3 regions of the Ureibacillus suwonensis genome follow, and region 1 is predicted to be linked to each of the others. Evidence: riboswitches for the same ligand, from Rfam matches in the RefSeq annotation. Region 1 holds a riboswitch; each other region holds the start of a gene.
The links. Region 1 has a riboswitch for thiamine pyrophosphate ahead of thiM (hydroxyethylthiazole kinase). Riboswitches for the same ligand answer to the same signal wherever they lie in the genome.

Region 2: it holds a riboswitch for thiamine pyrophosphate, as region 1 does, so the genes downstream of both, ACFPOH_RS04065 (LuxE/PaaK family acyltransferase) here and thiM (hydroxyethylthiazole kinase) in region 1, are expected to answer to the same signal.
Region 3: it holds a riboswitch for thiamine pyrophosphate, as region 1 does, so the genes downstream of both, thiT (energy-coupled thiamine transporter ThiT) here and thiM (hydroxyethylthiazole kinase) in region 1, are expected to answer to the same signal.

The regions. Positions count from the first base shown of each region.
Region 1 covers NZ_JBHSNQ010000009.1:129,686-133,967, reverse strand. Annotated here, with positions in the region: gene ACFPOH_RS00965 (cation:proton antiporter) at 1-184, opposite strand, end outside; gene thiE (thiamine phosphate synthase) at 356-982, opposite strand; gene thiD (bifunctional hydroxymethylpyrimidine kinase/phosphomethylpyrimidine kinase) at 975-1,790, opposite strand; gene thiM (hydroxyethylthiazole kinase) at 1,790-2,539, opposite strand; TPP riboswitch at 2,624-2,725, opposite strand; TPP riboswitch at 2,791-2,892, opposite strand; gene ACFPOH_RS00945 (reverse transcriptase-like protein) at 2,990-3,643, opposite strand; gene ACFPOH_RS00940 (hypothetical protein) at 3,868-4,282, shown strand, end outside.
Region 2 covers NZ_JBHSNQ010000040.1:43,475-47,756, reverse strand. Annotated here, with positions in the region: gene ACFPOH_RS04070 (acyl-CoA reductase) at 1-222, opposite strand, end outside; gene ACFPOH_RS04065 (LuxE/PaaK family acyltransferase) at 219-1,307, opposite strand; TPP riboswitch at 1,361-1,472, opposite strand; partial or broken gene ACFPOH_RS04060 (MarR family winged helix-turn-helix transcriptional regulator) at 1,641-2,094, shown strand; gene paiA (spermidine/spermine N(1)-acetyltransferase) at 2,115-2,636, shown strand; gene erm (23S ribosomal RNA methyltransferase Erm) at 3,255-4,115, shown strand.
Region 3 covers NZ_JBHSNQ010000190.1:14,485-18,766, reverse strand. Annotated here, with positions in the region: gene ACFPOH_RS15555 (nucleoside-diphosphate sugar epimerase) at 137-1,528, shown strand; gene ACFPOH_RS15550 (transcriptional regulator) at 1,705-1,866, opposite strand; gene ACFPOH_RS15545 (GatB/YqeY domain-containing protein) at 1,996-2,421, opposite strand; TPP riboswitch at 2,720-2,826, shown strand; gene thiT (energy-coupled thiamine transporter ThiT) at 2,907-3,509, shown strand; gene ACFPOH_RS15535 (PTS sugar transporter subunit IIC) at 3,833-4,282, shown strand, end outside.

The sequences.
Region 1 (4,282 bases):
TTTCACTGAAAACATGAATCAGTTCCGTTTGCTCAATCCAACCGAGAACAGCTGGACCCAGGATAATCCCGGCAATGATTTTTCCGAGGACGGACGGTTGACCAAAGCGAAGGCTGATTTGACCCGCTATTTTGGCAACAAGTAGCACGAGAACAATCTGTAAAATAAAGTCAAAAACATCCACCTTTGTAACCCCCTGTTGTCAATTTTCTATGAAAGGAAGCCAAAAAAAGACATGGTGGAGCCCTTTTGACAGACTCCACCATGTTTCCGCTCCCTATTTAATTACGAATTCAATTATAATCGAATTTTATTATTGTGTAAATTCCTTTTTTTCAGTTTATTTAAAATTCCTTTATTTCCCTTTCAATAATTGCACAGTTTTATGCCGATCATCGCTTTCGCAAATGGCGGAAATCACCGCCACCCCATCCGCTCCGGCTTCTTTCACTTTTTGTGCGTTCGCTGGTGTGATGCCGCCAATTGCCACAATGGGGAAATTCGGATACATTTCACGAGCCTTCCTTAAAAATGTCACTCCCGCAGGCTTTTTTGCATCCGGCTTTGATTTCGTTTCATAGATTGGACCGATGCCCACATAATCGGCGCCGCTTTGGACGGCTTTCACCAATTCTTCTTCATTGTGGACGGAAACACCGATAACTTTATTTTGAAACTTTTCCCGAATTTCTTGGATCGGTGTATCGTCTTGTCCCACATGAACACCATCGGCATCAATTTTTAACGCAAGTTCCACATCATCGTTAATGATAAATGGCACCTGATACTGTTTGCATAAGGATTGGCATTCCCTGGCAAATTGTTCAAGCTCCCCACCGGTTAACGGTTGTTTCCCTTTTTCTCTCAGTTGAAAAAAAGTAATTCCCGCTTGCAATGCATCTTTCAATACTTCAAGGGGATGTTCGCTCTTGCAATTTTCCGTTCCCATAATGAAATAAACCGCCAACTCTTTTCTATTCAATGATTTCCACCTCCGCTTCATATCCCAACCGATGGGCAAAGTGATTCGTCGGTCCATGGCCATGGCCGATATTGAGCGGATTTTCGATAGCCCCTTGGACAAATTTTTTCGCTTCAATAATGGCTTCCTTCAAAGACAGCCCTCTTCCCAAATGGGCGGTAATGGCTGCCGAAAAAGTGCATCCTGTCCCATGGGTATGTTTCGTATTGATTCTTTTTGATCTCATTTTGAATGAAGACCCGTCTTTGAAAAACACCGTATCAACCGCGGATGGCCCGTCCAAATGCCCCCCTTTCATGACGACGCAATCAACTCCAAGCTGCAAAATCTTCTCCGCCGCTTCCCGGATCTCTTCCGCAGTATGAATGTTCATGCCGGTGATGGTTTCCGCTTCCGGGATGTTTGGGGTGACAATGTTCGCAATCGGCAGCAATTCCTTTTTCATGGCCCGCACGGCATCTTCTTGCAGCAACGCTTGTCCGCCCTTCGCAATCATAACCGGATCGACAACGATTTGAACTTCTTGATCCCTCAAGCTTTTCGCGATTCTTTGAATAATATCCGCAGAAAACAACATTCCCGTTTTCAAGGCTTTTACATCAAAATCTTCGAAAACCGCCTTCATTTGAAGTTCGACAAAATCAGGAGTTGTTGGATAAATCCCTTCCACACCCAACGTATTTTGGGCCGTCAATGCCGTAATGACGGATGTGCCAAAAACCTTCAGCTCCTGGAATGTTTTCAAATCCGCCTGAATGCCGGCGCCTCCACCGCTGTCCGAGCCTGCAATCGTCATAACGATATTCATTATAATTCACCTCTTGAAATTTGATGTAGACCGTTTATGATTTCCACTTGGAATGAACCAAGGTATTTTTCTTTCGAAGCAAATTCGGCCACTTTTTTATAATCGGCCAACACGTTCCGGATATTTTCGAGTCTGTCCCCTTCCAAACATAATGCTCCCGCGCAAATGGCGCTCAATAAACAGCCCGTCCCCGTCACCTGCGTCATCCACTCATGGCCGCCGCGGACAAAAAGAATCCATTCCCCATCCGTTACAACATCTTCTTTTCCTGAAACCGCAACCATTGTTCCAAATTTCTTGGCCGTATCCTTTGCCACAAGGACAATATCCATCTCCCCTTCTCCGCTGTCCACACCTTTTGCCTGCCAATCGATTCCGGCGATTGCAGCCAATTCACCGGCATTGCAACGGATTAAATCAAACTTGATTTCTCTCAACAGATTTTCAGACACTTCTTTACGATATTTCGTGGCACCTGCCCCCACCGGATCCAATACAACAGGAATATTCAATTCATTCGCTTTTTTTCCGGCTAAAAACATGGCTTCCACTGAATTTTTATTCAATGTGCCAATATTGATTAACAATGCATCGGAAATCGATGTCATATCTTCAACATCCAATGGCTCATCCGACATGACAGGTGAAGCGCCAATGGCAAGCAAGCCGTTTGCTGTAAAATTTGTCACCACGGTATTGGTAATGCAATGAATCAATGGATTCTTTTGTCTGATTTTGTATAAGCTCATTTGTTTTCTCCTTTCAATCCGGATTAATCTTTTGAAACTTAAAAATGCTCTTTTGCACGGCGCAAAAGAGCATTGAAAAGACTGCAAGTATCTTCAATTGCTCCCTACGGCAGTGCTAACTGCATCAGGTTCAAAGGGTTAGGTGTTTCCACCTTCTCAGGCACCAGGCCACCCCTGCAATTTCCAAAATTCCCTATGTAATTAAAAAGCTCTCCAGTAATTGGAGAGCAAAAAATTCACAATATCCATCTATGAATTCATGGATTGCTCCCTACGGCAGTACTGGCTGCATCAAGTTCAAAGGGTTAGGTGTTTTCACCTTCTCAGGCACTCGGCCACCCCTGCAAAAAAACATAATAATTCTGTTGTTTCCTACATTATACCATATGGATTTTTCAATTTTACATGATTTTATAAAACTAACAAACTTGGTTATTTCGATTCATTTATTCATTGCAGTTCGATTTTCCCGTCTATTTCGATATCATCCAAAGCTTGGTTTGCCAACCGGTCCGCTTCTTCATTTTCTTTTCGGGAAACCGGTTCAAATTCGGGTTTGATGCCAAGCCGGTTCAAAGATTCATCAATTCGATCCGCCCAATTCATCAACTCTTTTTCATAAACCGGCCATTCACCGCTCATTTGATTGATCACCACTTGCGAATCGCCGATAAATCGGACCGTTTGGTGATGGACGCCAAGAGACTCCAATTCTTGGACAGAAAAATGAAGCGCTGCGTATTCCGCTTCATTATTGGAAGAAAGACCATTCAAAGTCAAATTTTTCCGCAACCGATATTTCTTTCCGTTTTGCTCAAAATAAATGACACAACCCAACCCGGATATGCGGCTTTCAAGATTAAATCCGCCATCAAAATAAACCGTCACATTCGAAGGTTCCGTTTCCATCTCTTTTATATATTTTTTTATTTCTTTCAATGTCCAAGTCGAATCATGTTCATCCAAAAAAAGAATGTTTTTTGTTCTTCCGGTTTTCATCAGCTCTTCCGCGACGGAAAGGGCGTGGGCTGGAGGCATTTCTTCCGAACGAAAAACCGTTTCCACACCCTTGTGGTGATACGTCCATTCGATTGTGATTTTCAAAAAGACCCCTTCCTTTTCCCTATTTTCTACAATAGTATTTTCAATTGGACGACAAAGATACGAAATATCCTTTCCCCGCCTTCATATGTTCACCAACGAGTTATTGACATTCTTCGACTTAGATATAAAATGAAAGTAGGAATTTGTATATAATTGTAACCCTTTTTCTATATTAATAGGAAATTTCGTTTATTTTTTTTTACAAGATATTAGGAGATGATATTTTGGCTAATGAAATGGAAAAAAAGAGATTGGGATGGTTTAAAAATCCTTTATCGAATCAGAGTGAGATGGAACAACGGGAAGAATCTCCCGAAATGGTTGTAGAAGATTTGCCTGCAGAAAATGAAAAAGTGGAAGAACAAGAAACGGTTCAACCGATTAAAGCTGAAGAAGAGTCTTTCATTTTTTCAAGGGATCAGCAAGACAAAGTGGCAATGGATGTCATTGTTTCAATTGAAAATATCATTAAAGACCGCCAATTGCTTTCCTATAAATATAATGCGCTGGTAGAACAATTGGAAAATGCGAACCAAATCATCAATCGCCTAAAGCGCGATCAATTGAAAAAAGATCAAATCATCCAGGAAAAAACAAAGGAAATTCGGGACTTGGAAATCAGCTTGACCAATAAGCAAA
Region 2 (4,282 bases), on a different contig from region 1:
TTCCAAAAATTGTTCCGTTACATAACCGATGATGTCCACTACTGTTGATACCGACAGTGATTTTAAGATTTCCGCACTTTCTCTTTTCACCGTGTCAATGACCCTCTGCATTTGCTCTAATGTAAGGAGAGGCAGTTCCACTTCTAAATCCTGAAACTTCAGGATTTTCTTATCAAATTTCGTTTCTCCGATATTTGGAATATATCCAGCTGTTATTCTCATTTTGCTGTTCCTTTCGCCAATTGAATAAACTCTTCTACCGCTAGCGAGCATCCCCTTACCTCGGCACCTTGAACTCTACCGAACAGATAAAATCCTTCATCAACCGCCATTCCTACATCCTCAGTAGCAACCGCCATTACGGAATTAAAGTTCGCTAAATCATAATGAACTAAAACACCACGTTCTCCTTCTGGAACCTCTTCACCTGTTAACGGATTGATGACTCTCGTACGAATCCAACTAGGTCCAGTTTTTATAGATGGAACGACCTCATTGCCATCATCATAAAATTGCGTGCTTAGCTCTGTTATGCCGTACATATTAATACAATTGCTTCTATCTACACCGAAATATCTTTCAAGCAACTGATAAAATTCATTTAAATCTAATTCCTTTGATTTATTTTTATAACCACCAGTATCAAGAATTTTGCTTCCCTTCGGCAGATTAAACGTTTTTCCTAAACGCTCCAATTCCTCAAACAAATGAACAAAACTGAAACTTGCTCCGAGCAAAGCAAATGGTTCTCCTGTTTTTTCGGCATGTTCCAACTCACTGATGATTTTTTGAATATGTACGCCGTTCTCTTTTAATAAATAGCAGCTGTCCTCTGTGCCAAACTCTTTCATGACAAGAGCTAAATAATGGGCTAAGGATGAGTGCGGCATTTTCTCTTCAGTTGGAAACAAAATTCCCATGCGGATGCGATTTGTTTCTTTCATAAACCGTTCTTTAAAGTTGATAATCATGGAAAGTTCTCTGATTTCGAGAGTGGAATGAAAGTGTTTGCCTTGTTTTCCTTGGGTTGTTCCGCTTGTCATAAAGACTCTAACCGCTGCCTCTGGATCTGAACATGTCAATGGAACCTCTTTAAAGGCACTCATCGGCACATAAGGAATGTCTCGCCAATTTTTCACAAGCCGCGGTGTCTTTCCTTTTTGGCGGCAAAATGTTTGATAGGGGAGATTATGTTTGTATTGATAATTAAAAATATGTAAAGCCAAGCTATTAAACTCTTCTTCTGAAGCTTGATTCTTTTTGATAAATTGAGAAAGTTCCTCTATGATTTCTCGTTGCTGAGTCATCGGTTTTCACCCTTTCCGCAAAATAAAATGCACTCTGCCTAAGCAAAGTGCATAATTCGACTTACTACACTCCCTGCGCTGGCATTACCCAAATCAGGTTCAAACGGTCAACGACGGATTAGTCGTACTCTCAGCCTGCTTCCGCAAGCCCCCGGTTAATATATTCAATTTCAATATAAAGTCTACTTATTCTTATGAAAGATTGCAAATTCTTTTGAATTATCACCCTAAAATTATGTAGATATTCAATTATTTTTTTGTTGCAAATGCAACAAAGTTTGATTAAAATGAATTAAAAATATTGCATTTGCAATAAAAATGAAGGAGTTCATTATGAAAGAAGTTCTTCGTGAAATTGGGATGATAGCACGAGCACTAGATTCAATCAGTAATATCGAGTTTAAAGAATATGACTTAACAAAAGGTCAGTATTTGTACCTTGTACGAATATGTGAGAACCCAGGAATTATTCAAGAAAAGTTGGCTGAAATGATCAAAGTGGATCGGACAACTGCATCACGCGCAATAAAAAAACTAGAAATGAACGGATTTGTTGAAAAGCGAGAGGATCCACAAAATAAAAAAAATTAAGAAACTCTATGCGACCGAGAAAGGCAATAATGTTTATCCGTTTTTAATAAGAGAACATGATCATTCTAACGCTGTAGCTTTACAAGGATTATCTGAAGTAGAAGTGGAAACATTATTCAATCTTTTGCAGCGGGTAAGAAAAAATGTTGAAAAAGATTGGGAATACGTTAAGAAGGGAAACAAACGAAATTATTGATATGAGGAGAGATGTTCACTATGACAATCAAAATAAAAACATGTACCCTTGAAGATTTGCACACATTACAAGAAGTGGGCATTGAAACGTTTTATTACACATTTAAAGATCAAAATTCACCTGAAAATATGAAAGTATATTTAGAAAAGGCATTTAATATAAAACAATTAGAGAAAGAGCTATCCAATATTCATTCACAATTTTTCTTTGTCTATTACCAAAATGAATTGGCGGGTTACTTAAAAGTCAATAGTGATGATGCTCAGACGGAAAAAATGGGCGATGAATTCCTTGAAATTGAAAGAATTTATATTCGAGAGAAATTTCAGAAGCATGGACTTGGAAAAGCCTTGCTAAATAAAGCGATTGAAGTTGCAAAGGAATGGAATAAAAAGAAAATTTGGCTTGGGGTTTGGGAAAAGAACGAAAATGCAATTGGCTTTTATAAGAAAATGGGATTTGTTCAAAAAGGATTTCACTCCTTTTATATGGGGGATGAAGAACAAACGGACTTGATCATTATTAAAACATTGGAAGATTGATTAGCATGTATATACTGAAATATTGGCATATAAATTTCATTTCTTATGATTCTATATTTCATGATTCAGTTAATAAACTTTCGCATTCGTCAAACAAATCATATTTATCATTAGGTTCGAACACATAGACTGTCCCCAATAGTTCCATTTGACAATTTGATTCAGGACCAATATACTGTTTTTGTATTCATCATTAAAGGAGGATTATTAAAAAAGTGACACACTCAATGAGACTACGTTTCCCAACTTTGAACTAATGAATTGAATATGTTCAAAGGCTCTGCTTGTGAACGGCAGAGTAAATGGGAGTAGTCTGTCCTTTTTTAATAATCTTCATTTTTCATTTTTGAACCACATTTTTGTAATATCACTATTTATGGTTGATATTAATTAATGGGTTAATAACGTCATTTCCGAAGGCAGATTATTTCTGCCTTTTTTCTATTATTAAGGAATTTCACTTTCTTTCGATAGATTTGTACTACACCTAAGTACAAGTCCTTTTTTGATGCCTATCTTGTCAATATGTTATTCCAAACGAATGAGGGCGGATCTTCTTCCATTTGCTCTAAATCGCAAGCAGATGCTTGTGATTTTTTTAGAAAGGAAGAAGAATTAATGACTAAAAATCGTAAACATCGAAGAAGTGAACCACCCAATTTTTTAGGACAACATTTAATGCATAATAAGAAATTAATAAATGAAATAGTAGAAATTGCAAATGTAACTCGACATGATTTAGTTTTAGAGTTTGGTGCTGGAAAAGGTGCATTGACGTCGGTGTTAAGTAAAAAAGCAAGGGGGATACTGGCTATAGAATATGAAGGAAAATTTGTAAGTTTATTAAAAGAGAAATTTGCTGAAACCGGTAATGTTAAAATCATTCATCACGATATATTACAAATTCAATTGCCGAAAGAACCTTTTATCGTTGTTTCGAATATTCCCTATTCGATTACGACGCCCATTATGAAGATGTTATTGAATCATCCGATAAGTGGATTTCAGAGAGGAGCAATAGTAATGGAAAAGGGAGCGGCAAAAAGATTCACCTCTCAATTTGTGAAGGACCCATATATCATTGCTTGGAGAATGTGGTTTGATATTCGATACGTAAAAGAAATTTCTAAGAAAAACTTTTCTCCCCAACCAAAAGTAGATTCGGCACTGATTACGATAAAAAGAAAAGTAAATCCAAAAGTTCCTTATAAAGATTATTTCATTTTTTGGGGATTCGCAGACTATGTATTGCAAAACCCGCAGATGCCAATTGACTTTGCATTAAGGGGCATTTTTACAGCACAGCAAATCAAAAGGGTTAAAAGAAGTTTGGGCATAAAAAGTGAAACGCCAGTTGGCATCCTATCAATAGAGCAATGGGGTATGTTGTTTGAAACGATGGTAAAATATGTTCCAAAACACAGATGGCCTAAATTAGACAAGCGGAAATTAATCAAATGGAAAAATTCTAAACGATAAATGAAGGAATATAAACATTATAATTGAAGGTAATCTAATTACTTTACCTCATACTAAACAATAAAATCTGAATAACAAGATGTATTTAGAATGGAAATTGAAGCAGATGCTAGGATAAAATCCTCCTAAATAGAAAAATAGCCCATGAAGTTTTGCACATTGCAAAA
Region 3 (4,282 bases), on a different contig from region 1:
ACTTTCATAAAATTTACAAGATGGACCGTGTATACATAAAACAAGACTTTTTGTTCATTTTTCTTGAATGATTTCATCGATTTATACCCCGTTATTTCTCCAAAAAGTATATAATAGCTGTATATGGAGGTCGAACATGCTAAAAATTAAGAAAATCGAATTTATTAAAGCGGTATATGATGAATCTTTGTCCCATAATATTTTCTCTATCGCCAATGTCTATTTTTCGAACTATCCGCCCATTTTAGGCGCGTTGATATATTGGAAGAAAAACAATTCCCGTTCCGAATTTACACGGGAAGGTGAATATAAATTTTTTTACAACCTGGATGATATCACGTATTTTGCTGCTGTGAAATTCCCGAAAGGCACGAAATTGACGAGGGACCAAAAACAAGAATTATCTTATATCTTATTGGACGAACGGGGATCCATCGGCACATATACCTTTAAAACCCATCCGAGCAGAAGAAAGCGATTCGATCCGAAAAAGACGCTTGCAAGATTGAACATTCCTGAAGATTTTGATGTCAAATCGATTCCTGTCCATTATGGTCCGATCATTGATGAACAGAGCGCGGAAGAAATCCGTAGGGAAAATCCGCATTTATCAAAGGAATTCATTATCGATTATTGTTATTGGCGATATCGTTTAATAAAGCTCCATCCGACTGATTTCGAGCCTTATTTAAAATATGTGGATTTTGCATATGTATGCTATGCTTGCGATCAAATTTCGGAAAAATATTTGATTGATCATTTGGATATGGTGGATGTTTCTGCATTGCAATATAATTACCCGGTGCTTGCAAGGCTTTCTTCATCCTTTAAAAAATATATGGTCGAAGAATTGATTCGAAACGGTATGGAAATCAATCCGCATTTTGCTGATGAAATTGATACGTTTATTGAGGATGATACGTATTTCAGCGAATATGCAACCATTGATTTGTTGGATGATGATTTATTTGAAGAAGATGAGGAAAAAGTGGAATTTCAATTCTTTGAATTCGACCGCGGCCCATATAAGTGGCTTGGAAGTGAACATTTGGTGAAAGGCATCCCTTCCCTCGCTTCCCAATTATATGATGATATGGGCTATAAAAAACCGACAAACGAAGAAATGGATGAACAATTTGACAAATACAGCAAGCAGCAAATCTCATTGATCAGTGCCATTTTGGAGCCCCATTGGCTAAACCGCTACAAAGATCGCATCGATTGGAAAGCGGCCTGTTTATATAATAAACACCTGACGGATGAGTTCTTGACAGAGCATATCGAATTCGTCGATTTTGAGTGTCTTGGCAATAATTTGAGTTGCGTTTTATCCGAAGAATTCATTGAAAAGCATATGAATCAGTTCAACCACGACAAACCTGTACCGTTAATTATCCGCTTTTTGACGGTGCAAATGTATTTGAATCATAAAGACAAAATCAAAGTGAATTCCGAATTGCTGTTCCAATATTATAACAGCATCGGCGCACCCGAATACAAACAAATTCTTGATTTGCTGGATGAATAGCAGTTTTTGGACGCCATTTTCAATGAAAATGGTGTTTTTTTTTACCAATAAAACAACCTTGCTTGCGGCAACTCGACAAGCAAGGTTGTTAACTGGCTCGTATGTTTAATGTAGACAAGTGTATGACCTCTCTTTTCTGCGATCTGTAATGGTTACAGAATATATTCGCGATTTTCTTATGCATTTGCTTGTTCTTTCGTTTTTCGTGCATGTTCGTTGAATTGATCCAATTGTTCTTGGGATAGATGCTCAACGAAAATTGAAAAATTGATTGGTTCCAGACCGAATTGTTCGCATTTGGAAACGTAATATTCATAGCCTTCTTGATAAGTAGTCATAAAAAACACTCCTTTTTGATTTGTACTATAACAGTTGTTGTTTGATGATTCTAATATAGTACAGTTTTATTTTGCTGTCAACAAAAAGTTGAAAGACTTGTCTAAATTTTTAAACAAGTCTTTTTGATCTTAAATGAGGCTTTTTACCACTTTCGCGATCGTTGCTCCATCGGCTTTTCCTGCAAGGAGCGGTTTTGCGATTTTCATCGCCTCCCCCATATTCATTCCTTTTGAAATGCCTGCTTCTGTTAAAACATTGGCAATTTCCTCTTCAGATAATTGTTTTGGCAAGAAACTTTGCAAAATTTCCAGTTTGCGGTTTTCCTTTTCGATTAAATCTTCCCGGCCTGCTTGCTTTGCTCCTTCAAGGGCTTGATGGGTCTGTTTCACTTCACGATTGACAACCGCAATTTCTTCTTCATGGGAAAGTTCGGAACCTTTTTCTTTTTCCGCTTGATCCAAGGCGGATTTTAATAATGTAAGAACTCCTTTTGCAACGGCATCCTTTTCTTTCATCGCCTGTTTCAGTTGTTCGAAAACGGCTTGTTTCATCATATGATCATTATTCTCCTTTCATGGGATTTTATGAATATTATTATAATAAATTTTCTTTTCGCCATGAATGAAAAAGTGCTTTTTAATCCAGGATTCAAAACTGCAACAAACAAGGATGGATAATAGAATGCGGCAGGAAAATCGTCGAACGCCGCCTGTATTTCCTCTGGTTTAAACAGATCTGTTTTTATTTGATTACCAAAAGCGAATTTTCCATTTTTAAATATAAAACTTCCTATCCCCTGTACAAATACGATCTTTCAAGCTATACTTAGAGCGACAAAATTAAAATCATGATTGAAACCACAGGGGGAGCTTTGTGCTGAGAGTGAACAACTTTTCGTTGTTCTGACCCTTCGAACCTGTAAGATAATGCTTGCGCAGGGATTGTGGGATTTTGGATATATGTTGAATGGCGGACGAGGAGTTCTCCATACATATTCTCCCCCTTGAGGTTTCCATTTTATGGAGGGGAGAATTTTTTTATGAAAAAAATTAAATTGCAGGCTCTCATTGAAGCGGCGTTTTTTGCGGCATTCGCTTTAATTTTGGATTTGCTGCCATCGATCCAATTGGGGCCCTGGATGTCGGTTTCCTGTGCCATGTTGCCTATCTTCATTTTAGCTTTCCGTTGGGGATTCACTGTCAGCGTGATTTCCGGGTTTATTTGGGGGTTGTTGCAAGTGGTCACGGGGGATGCCTATATATTAAATATAGTGCAATTCTTAATCGAATATTTTGTCGCTTTTGCTTTCGTCGGTTTTGCCGGATTATTGTATAAACAGATACAAACCGCCTTTTTTGCAGAGAAGAAGAAAGCAAAAGGATTGATTTTGGCTGTATTGGCCGTCTTCCTGGGAAGTATCGCCCGGTATTTTTGGCATTTTCTTGCGGGTGTCGTTTTCTGGGCGGAATATGCGCCGGAAGGAATGTCCCCGGTGATCTATTCGTTGGTCGTAAATGGTGCAACGATGATTGGCGCGGCCATTTTCTGCTCGATTTTGATCGTACTTCTCCTTTCAGCCGCACCCCGGTTGATTCAGCGAAAAGGATTTGACATTGAAACGAATAAAACAACCACATCCTAATAGGATGTTTCATTTTGCGATCGGGCTGTCTGAAAAACGGGTTAACCGCTTTTTCGGACAGTTTTTATTTTTTTATAAAAACTTCTTTCACTAAAATATTTTGATAAAAAATAATAAATAGATGCCGCTTTTTTCTTTCCCAAACCTAATTTTGCTCGATTAAACCCATAAAAAAAGGATGTTTAACCTTCAAAAATTTATCTTTAATATGAATTATCAAAATATTTATAGTTGATAAAATATTATTTTTATATATAATTTACTATATTAATATACAATATTTCCACTATTAAAACAGTTCTAACAGAAAGGGTTTTGCAACGATGAAAGATTTCTTCAGTAAATTATTAACGGGAATGAGTTTAGGGATTGTGGTTTGTTTGATCCCTAATGCTCTTGTCGGAGAAATATTAAAATTGATTATTCCACATGCAGGGCCCCTTGAAACGTTCTTGACCGCCGTTTTGAACGCCTCTGTACTTGTGATGAGCTTACTGCCGGTGATTATGGGGGTTCTGATCGGAATCCAATTCAAACTGAATCCGGTTCAAATGTGTTCCATCGGACTTGCAGCTTTTATCGGCAGCGGTGTAACGACAATGGATGAAAATGGGGTCATTACGATGGCGGGGATTGGAACGGTCATCAATATCGGGATTACGGCAGCCATTGCCACATTATTCGTAAAATTCTTAGATGTGAAATTGAAGGATTGGACATTGTTATTGATGCCGGCCCTTACCATTTTCATTCCCGGTTTAATCGGTTTGGCC